Regions from separate parts of the Achromobacter veterisilvae genome, predicted to be linked through region 2. Evidence: predicted binding sites of a transcription regulator. Region 2 holds the regulator's gene; the other holds the start of a gene.
The links. The regulator FliA, encoded in region 2, starts transcription of late flagellar genes. The targets are predictions, from matches to a motif close to CTAAAGTTTNNNNNNNNNNNGCCGNTA.
Positions count from the first base shown of each region.

Region 1: the regulator FliA is predicted to act here: its motif matches at 2,022-2,048, upstream of WHX56_RS27550 (FlxA-like family protein).

Region 1 covers NZ_CP148753.1:5,923,442-5,927,856, forward strand. The annotation lists partial or broken gene WHX56_RS27540 (HAMP domain-containing protein) at 297-644, shown strand; gene WHX56_RS27545 (solute carrier family 23 protein) at 627-1,937, opposite strand; gene WHX56_RS27550 (FlxA-like family protein) at 2,090-2,509, shown strand; gene WHX56_RS27555 (ABC transporter substrate-binding protein) at 2,616-3,941, shown strand; gene WHX56_RS27560 (ABC transporter permease) at 4,018-4,415, shown strand, end outside.
Region 2 covers NZ_CP148753.1:3,805,794-3,810,208, forward strand. The annotation lists gene WHX56_RS17695 (flagellin) at 229-2,097, opposite strand; gene WHX56_RS17700 (RNA polymerase sigma factor FliA) at 2,453-3,208, opposite strand; gene flhD (flagellar transcriptional regulator FlhD) at 3,642-3,965, shown strand; gene flhC (flagellar transcriptional regulator FlhC) at 3,999-4,415, shown strand, end outside.

The sequences.
Region 1 (4,415 bases), 2.1 Mb from region 2:
GGCAAAGTCCACGGGAATTGCAAGCCGCCGGAGAAAACGTCGTTTTCGGCGGTTTTCGCCGCTGTAACCCACTAAAACCAGCCATTTTCGTCAACTGTCCTTGCTTTCGCGCAAGATGCGGCGGTAATCGCGCAGGCCGCGAGTTTTCCGCCCGCAGTTTGTTGCGCAAAAACTACTCGGGAATAACCTTTATTTCGGCGAGTGCCGGAAACGAGGCGAAAACGGCTGGAGAAAATCGCCTAAACCAGCATAAAAACAAATTGTTGAATTAATAACAAATTAATACATTCATTTTTCGCATCGCGGCGGGCGATCTGCCCGGCCGCGTGGAAAGCCGTTCGGACAACGAGATCGGCACCCTCTTCGCCGCGCTCAAGCGCATGCAGGAAGGGCTGACCCGCACCGTGACTTCCGTGCGCCGCGGCGTGGAGGAAATCAACGTCGGCGCGGCGGAGATCGCGGCCGGCAACGCCAACCTGCCGGTCTGCACCGAGGAGCAGGCCGCGACCCTGGAAGAAACCGCGTCCACCATGGAAGAACTGGCGGTCACCGTCAAGCAGAACGCGGAAAACGCCGCCCAGGCCAACCAGTTGGCCGCGGTCACGCTGGCGCTGGGGGCGGGTGGCTTACTTCCTGCGGCGCAGCAAGGCGTACAGGATGATGGCGCCGAAGGTGGCGGTGCCGATGCCGCCCAGCGTGAAGGTGCCCAGCCTGACGGTAAAGTCGCCCGCCCCCAGCACCAGCGTGACCGCGGCCACGATAAGGTTGCGGTTGTCGCTGAAATCCACCTGGTTGACCACCCAGATGCGGGCGCCGGCGATGGCGATCAGGCCGAACACCACGACCGACATGCCGCCCAGCACAGGCCCGGGTATCGTCTGGATCAAGGCGCCGAACTTGGGCGAGAAGCCCAGGACGATGGCGATCACGGCGGCCACCACGAACACCAGCGTGGAGTAGATGCGCGTGACGGCCATCACGCCGATGTTCTCGGCGTAGGTGGTGACGCCGGTGCCGCCCACGGCGCCGGACAGCATGGTGGCGACGCCGTCTCCCACGAAGGCGCGCCCCAGGTAGCGGTCCAGGTCCTGGCCGGTCATGGCGCTGACGGCCTTCACGTGGCCCAGGTTCTCGGCCACCAGGATGATCGCGACGGGCACGATCAGGCCCATGGCCTCGGCCTTGAACACCGGCGCGGCGAACTGCGGCAGGCCGAACCAGGCCGCCGCGGCCACCGCCGAAAAGTCGATCGGCTTGCCCAGGCCCAGGCCGTTGGCGAAGATGCCGTACACCACGCAGGCCAGGATCATGCCCACCAGGATGAGCAGGCGCTGCACCATGCCCTTAGTGAATACCGCGATGCCGCCCACGCAGAGGATCGTGACGATCGCCATCGCGCTGTCGAAGCCCGATGCCCCCATGGCGCCCTTGGCGGCGATGGGCGCCAGGTTCAGGCCGATCACGGCGACCACCGCGCCCGTGACCACCGGGGGCATGAGCGTGTCGATCCAGTTCGCGCCGCCGCCGGCCCGCGCGTTGGCGAACCAGACGGCCACGCCGATCAGCGTATAGGCCAGGCCGCAGGCGATGATGGCGCCCAGCGCCACGCCGATATTGGCGTTCGCGCCCCCGCCGGCATAGCCGGTCACCGCGATCACCCCGCCGATGAAGGCGAAGCTGGACCCCAGGTAGCTGGGGACCCGCCCCCCGACGAACAGGAAGAAGATCAGCGTGCCGATGCCCGACATCAGGATGGCGACGTTGGGATCGAAGCCCATGAGCAGCGGCGCCAGCACGGTGGACCCGAACATGGCAACGACGTGCTGGGCGCCCATGGCCACGTTCTTGGGCCAGGACAGCCTTTCGTCGGGCGCGATGATGACGCCGGGCTCGGCGTCGTCGGCCAGGCGCCAGCGCGGAAAATAGGAATTGGACATGGATTCCCCGGGGAGTAATTCGAATGGAGGATTCAGACTGCGAGCGGGCGCCAGTGTAAAGGGGGCCGCGAAGGGCCGGCAATATTTAAGTTCTCCGCCGCAATGCCGTATTGGTAGAAACCCCGAAATTCCTACAGGCAACAGGAGCAACCATGGCGATCGATTCCCTCAGCGGCACCTCCCGGCTCAGCAACCTGGCCGATCTGTGGGCCGAGAAGATCCAGGCCAACAAAGAGGCCAAAAGCTCGCAGTCCTCGCAAGCGTCGGTGACCTCCCAGGACGGCGGGCTGCGGGTCAACAATCCCGGCGGCATGAAGATCGGCGGCGCGCAGTCGGCCGAAGACACCGACAACGACGATGAATTCACCCGCCAGATCAAGGAATTGCAGAAGCAGTTGAAGCGGGTCATGGACCAGATCGCCAAGGTCAGGGCCAGCGGCATGTCCGCCGAAATGAAGGCCCAGCAGTTGCAGGCGCTCAATGCCCAGGCGGCGCAGATCCAGGGGCAGATCGCGCAGGTAATGGCGCAGCAGGCCCGGGCGCAGCAGGGCGGCGTGTCCACCACGGCGTAGCGCGCGGGGCCGCCCCCGCTGATGGGCCGCATCAAAATTTCTGATTGGACGCATCGCGGACCAGACATTACTGTCTCCGGACAAATCTAAAACCACGGAGACAACCATGCACGCAATGCGCACAGCCCTCGCAGGGGCGCTGCTGGCCGTTTGCGCCGCGCCGGCCCTGGCCGGCACGGTGACGGTGATCACGTCGTTCCCCAAGGACCTGACCCAGGCCTATAAGACCGCGTTCGAAAAGGCCAATCCCGGCATCACGCTGGAAATCCTGAACAAGAACACCGTGTCGGGCATCGCCTATGTGCGCGAAACGCCCGCCGGCCAGCGCCCCGAAGTGTTCTGGGCCAGCGCGCCCGACGCGTTCGAAGTGCTGGGCCGCGACAAGCTGCTGGCCAAGTCGTCCGACGTGGCGAACAAGGACGTGCCGGACAAGATCGGCAACTATCCCATCAACGATCCGGGCGGCATGTACCTGGGGCAGGCGCTGGCGGGCTACGGCATCATCTACAACACGCGCTACATCGCCGCGCACAAGCTTCCCGCACCGGTCGAATGGAAGGACCTGCTGGCGCCGCAATGGTTCGGCCACGTCGGCATCACGTCGCCGTCGCGCTCGGGCACCATGCACCTGACCGTCGAGACCATTCTGCAAGGCGAAGGCTGGGACGAGGGCTGGCGCACGCTGCTGCGCATGTCGGGCAACAGCAGCGCCGTCACCGAGCGTTCGTTCGGCGTGCCGGACGGCGTGAACAACGGCCAGTTCGGGGCCGGCCCCGTCATCGACTTCTTCGGCCTGTCCAGCAAGTATTCCAAGTTCCCGGTCGATTTCGTCTACCCGTCCGAAACCGCCATCGTGCCCGCCAACATCGCGCTGATCGACGGCGCGAAGAACACCGAAGAAGGCAAGAAATTCATCGCCTTCACGCTCAGCCAGGCGGGCCAGGAACTGCTGCTGGAGCCGAAGATCTCGCGCCTTCCGGTGCTGCCCTACTCCGCGCTTGCCGGCAAGATCCCGCCCGGCTATCCGGACCCGGCCGAAATCGCCAAGCGCAGCAAGGTGCAGTTCAATGCGGATCTCTCGCAGACGCGCTACTACGTGGTGCAGTCGCTGTACGACCAGACCGTCACGTTCCGGCTGAAGGAACTGCAGGCGGCCACCAAGGCCATCTACGACGCGGAAGCCAAGCTGGGCGACAAGGCCAAGAGCGGCAAGCCCGCGGAACTGCTGGACCAGGCCCGCAAGCTGGCCTGGGCGCCGATGGTCGACGGCAAGAAAGCCGCGGACCCGGCCTTCCTGGCCATCTTCGCCGGCAACAAGAAGGACGCCGCCGTGAACCAGCAGATCACGCAACTGGAAGGCGAGTGGAACGGGCGCGCCCGCGCCAACTATGAAGAAGCCGTGAAGCTGGCCAAACAGGCCGCGGCGCTCTGAGCGGCAAGCCCTGCGTACGGCGGCGGCGGACCGGATCCGCCCGCCGCCGCGACTTGCAACGATTTCGGGATTCTCGATGAATTATTCGGGCCATTCGCGCCTGCCCGCCGGCCCTGTGCTGACGGCGCTCCTGGTGTTCGGCTTTCTGCTGCTGTTCCTGGCCATTCCGGTCGGCACGGTGTTCTATACCGCCTTCGTGAACGCCGACGGCAGTTTCACGATGGGCCACTTCGGCGCCTTCTTCAACCAACCGCTGATGCAGGAGGCGTTCTTCAACAGCCTGTACGTGGCGGGCTGGTCGGCGCTGCTGGCGTCGCTCATCGCGGTGCCGCTGGCGTACTTCACGGTTCGCTTCGATTTCCGCGGCGCGCTCCTGATCCAGACGCTGGGCGTGCTGCCGCTGATCATGCCGCCCTTCGTCGGCGCGGTCGCCATGCAGTTGATCTTCGGCCGTTCCGGCAGCGTCAACCTGCT
Region 2 (4,415 bases):
GTAGAGTCGGGCTGCATACAACATGATCTTTGATTCCGCTGACTCTCCTTCTTGATGTTCAAAAAGGTGTCAACCAATTCCAGGACGGGTCATTACGAATAAAGAAGCCCGATGAAAATTCATCGGGCTTCTTTCCCACAGACAAAGCTTGCGAAGAACCGTCGTCTATCGGTGTGAACCGATTCTAGGACGGGTCATGAAGTTGTCTTTGGCCGGTTGTGCTTGAGCTTAACGCAGCAGCGACAGGACGGTTTGCGGGACTTGGTTGGCCTGGGCCAGGACGGAGGTGCCTGCTTGTTGCAGAATCTGCGCCTTCGTCATGTTCGACACTTCCGTGGCGTAATCCGCATCTTCAATGCGCGAACGAGCGGCCGACAGGTTGTTGACCGTATTGTTCAGGTTGGCAATGGTCGACTCGAAGCGGTTTTGAACTGCGCCCAACGCGCTGCGGAAACCGTCAACCGAAGCCAGCGCGTGGTCGATCATGGCCAGCGGATCCACCGTGGCGGCATCACCCTTGGTCACGGCCACTTCGCCAGCGGCGTTCGGGGTGCCGAGCGTGGCGTAGTTGTAGGTGGGATTGTCGGCGGTGCCGCTCTTGATGACATACGTACCCGTGCCTTGGCCCGAGCTCGAGAGAACCTCGTGCAGGGTTTCGCCGGCGGCCAGGCCGGTCAGCGTGGCCGAAGCCGTGCCGGTCTTGACCTTGGTGACGGCGGCGGAAGTATCGACGTCGGCGGCGTTGAGCGCAGCCGTCGAAGAATCCCAGCTGACGTTACCGGTGGTGGTGTCCACAGTGGCGGCGTAATAGCTGCCGTCGCTGCCCTTGACGGCATAGCCGCCGTCGTTCAGCGCATACACCCCGTCGGCGGTCGGTGCGGTGCCGGGGTTGATCGCGACGTTCTGCAGGTCGGTGTTGGCGGTGATCGTTTGTTCAGCCACCGGCACCGAGGTCAGGGCCGTGCCGGGATTGACCACGTTGCCCACGCTGACTTCCGTCATGTCCGCGGCGTCAACATCTGCCTTCAGCGTCCAGGTGGTCGCGTCGGCGGCATCGTAGCCGGCTGCGGCGGTGTCAACGCTCACGCTGACGGCATAGAACTTGCCGTCCGAACCCTTGGTGACGAAGCTGTTGTCCAGCGTATCGGTGGCCGGAGTGGTGATGTACTCCGACGCCGCGTCGTTGCGCTTGTACAGGCCGGAAAGCGTTACACCGCCGGCGAGGGGGCCGTTGGCGATGGTGATCGCAGCGGGCACATTGCTGGTGCTGATTTCGACGTTGCTGACGGGGCCGCCGGCCACATCCACGTTGCTGGCAGCCACGGCGGTCGAGCCGGAGTCCCACGTCAGGTCGCCGGTGACCGGGTTGGTCGCCAGTTCGAAATACTGGCCGTCGCCGGCCTTGACCACATAACCCGTGCCGGCGCTGTTCTTGTACACGCCATCTGCGGTTTGCGCAGGTCCCGGAGTCGGAGTGAAGGTGTTCGCTTGTACGGTGGCGGTGGTGTAGGTGTCGATTTTCGTGCCGGCGGTGATCGCGGCGCCGACCGACTTGCTCGACAGGATCTTGGTCGTGTCCAGGTCACCCAGGCCGAGCGTGGAAGCGTTGATTTGCTTCAGGTCGATGGTGATGGTTTCGTTGTCGTTGGCGCCGACTTGGATCTTCAGGGTTTGATCCTCTTGCAGAACCTTGACACCGTTGAATTGGGTCTGGTCCGACACGCGCGTGATTTCGTCCAGGCGCTGGTTGATTTCAGCCTGGATCGACTCCAGGTCCGACTTCGAGTTCGTGCCGGTGGCGGCTTGCGTGGTCAGTTGGCGGATGCGCTGCAGGTTGTTGTTGATTTCGTTCAGCGCGCCTTCGGTCGTCTGGGCGATCGAGATGCCGTCGTTGGCGTTGCGGGCGGCTTGGGTCAGGCCGTTCACGTTGGCCGTGAAGCGGTTGGCGATGGCTTGGCCAGCGGCGTCGTCCTTGGCGCTGTTGATGCGCAGGCCCGAGGACAGGCGCTCGATGGCGTTGCCCAGTGCCGATTGCGACTTGTTCAGGTTGTTTTGAGCAACCAGCGACAGATAGTTGGTGTTGATAACTGCAGCCATGTTCAGGCTCCCAAGAGAGAAAAGCTTCTTCAAACTGGGCAGCAAGGCCGCCCACTGGTGTTAACGGGAAAGTTCGTTTACTTGCGTCTACGAATCCCTCCGTTGCCAGGATTACGGCAGTCCCAAATCAATCTTTAGGGCGATTTCGCGAAAGTCGAAATTCTTGTTGGGTCTTGCCGGCATCCGATGCCCGGCGCTTTCGCGGGTCGACGCCGGTCTCGGGGAGGGGGCGTTGACGTCTCTTCTTATAGAGAGAGGCAGTGGTGCGAGTGGGTGTCAGACACCCGGCGGCGTCTGCGCAGCCTGAAGGTCGGCCCGTGGGGTGTCTGACACGGGCGGGCCATCATCTATAGGACTAAATTACCTGCGCGATCTGCCCCTCCCGGGGCAGTTCCTGCCAAGATTGCTCCCGCAGTTTTGCGCGGATCCGCGCCGTGGCCTGGGAGCGCAGTTGGCACACCCGGGCTTCGGTCACGTTCATGATGGCGCCGATTTCCTTCAGGTTGAGGCCTTGCTCGTAGCAAAGCGACAGCAGCAGTTTTTCGCGGTCGGGCAGGGCGTCGATGGCGTGGATCAGCGCCTGGCGGAAGTCGCCCGCCAACAAGGAATCCAGCGGGTTGCCGTCGGCCGAGCCGTGGCTGAGCGTGGCCGACCAGTCGGCCTGGCCCGAGCCGGAGTCGGGCTCGATGGTGAAGTCTTCGTAGTGAACGATCTGCACGCCTTGGGCATCGTGCAGCAGTGTTTGGTAGTCGCCCAGGGGAATGTCCAGTTGTCGCGCGATCTCGGCCTCGGTGGGCGGGCGCATCAGGCGCTGCTCCAGTTGCTGGATCGCCTGTTCGATCTTGCGCGCCTTGGCGCGGACGCTGCGCGGCAGCCAGTCCTGGCCACGGAGTTCGTCCAGCATCGCGCCACGGATGCGGGTCGTGGCGTAGGTCTCGAATTGGGCGTCGGCGGTTTCCTGGTAACGCCGCACGGCGTCGAGCAGGCCGATCATGCCGGCCTGTATCAGGTCGTCCAGTTCGACGCTGGCCGGCAGCCGGGCGAGCAATTGCAGGGCCAGCTTCCGCACTAGCGGGGCATATTCGACCAAGCTGTCATCTGCGTGGGGCATTGCGGAATGTCGGGCGGTATCCATCATGACGCGTCGCCGAATGTTGTCAATTTACGACATTGTCGACAAACGCGCGGGGGAGGCTAAAGCAAACAGAATTGAGTGATCGGCAAGTTGCCATTGTGAACATTGGCGCCTATTTCATTCCTCGAAGTACGCAATGTTTTGAATGCTTGTTTTCTTAATTGGCGTAAATTTTGTGAGAAAGTTCTATGTCAAGGTGTATCGAAAAAGGCAAGTTGCGCAACATCAACAAAGATTTGTCATATAAGTCATAGAAAATGACATCACCTGTGGTAAATTTTACTTAAATTGCGAACAAATGATACATTTCGCATTAAAGCAGGGCGTGTCTGGATCTACGGCAACGGTGATTGCCGAACATTTTGCTTATCGAAGCCCCGTGGGCGGGAACGGAACTAGGGAGTTGGGCGTGCAACAAGTCGAAAATTCGTTGTTGGCAGACATTCGCGAAGTCAATTTGTCATATCTGTTACTAGCCCAGCGCATGCTTCGCGATGATTACGCCGCGTCGATGTTCCGCCTGGGGTTCAGCAACGAGGTCGCCGACATTTTGATGCGCCTTTCTCCGGCCCAGTTGGTCAAGCTGGCCAGCTCCAGCTCGCTGCTGTGCCGTTTCCGCTTCGATGACTACAGCTTGCTGTCCGCGCTGACCCACGACGTCCTGGGTGGTGCGCTGCAACAAGCGCACGCAACGATCCTGCTGGCCAAGCAACCTGTCGAAGAATTGGCCTGACGGCCTGATGAATTCCACTCGGAAACCCGTGTAATGGCCTCCAAGAGCGTATCCCAGGAAGCGGACGACATTCTGCTAGCCAGTTCCATGATCACGCTGGGAGCCCGGCTGCAGGTGCTGGAGGCTGAAACCAGCCTCAGCCACGACCGCCTGGCCCGCCTGTACCGAGAAATCCGCGGTTGCTCGCCTCCCAAGGGCATGCTGCCTTTTTCGGTCGACTGGTTCATGACCTGGCTGCCGAATATCCATTCGTCGCTGTTCTACAACGTCTATTCGTTCCTGAACACGCGCACCAGCAGCAAGGGGATACGGGCCACCATCGACGCCTATCGCCTGTATCTCGAAAACGCCGGCATGGATTCGTCCGAATCGGCCGAGCCGGTCCTGAGCTTCACCCGGGCCTGGATGCTGGTGCGTTTCTTCGACAGCGGCATGCTGCAACTGTCCGCC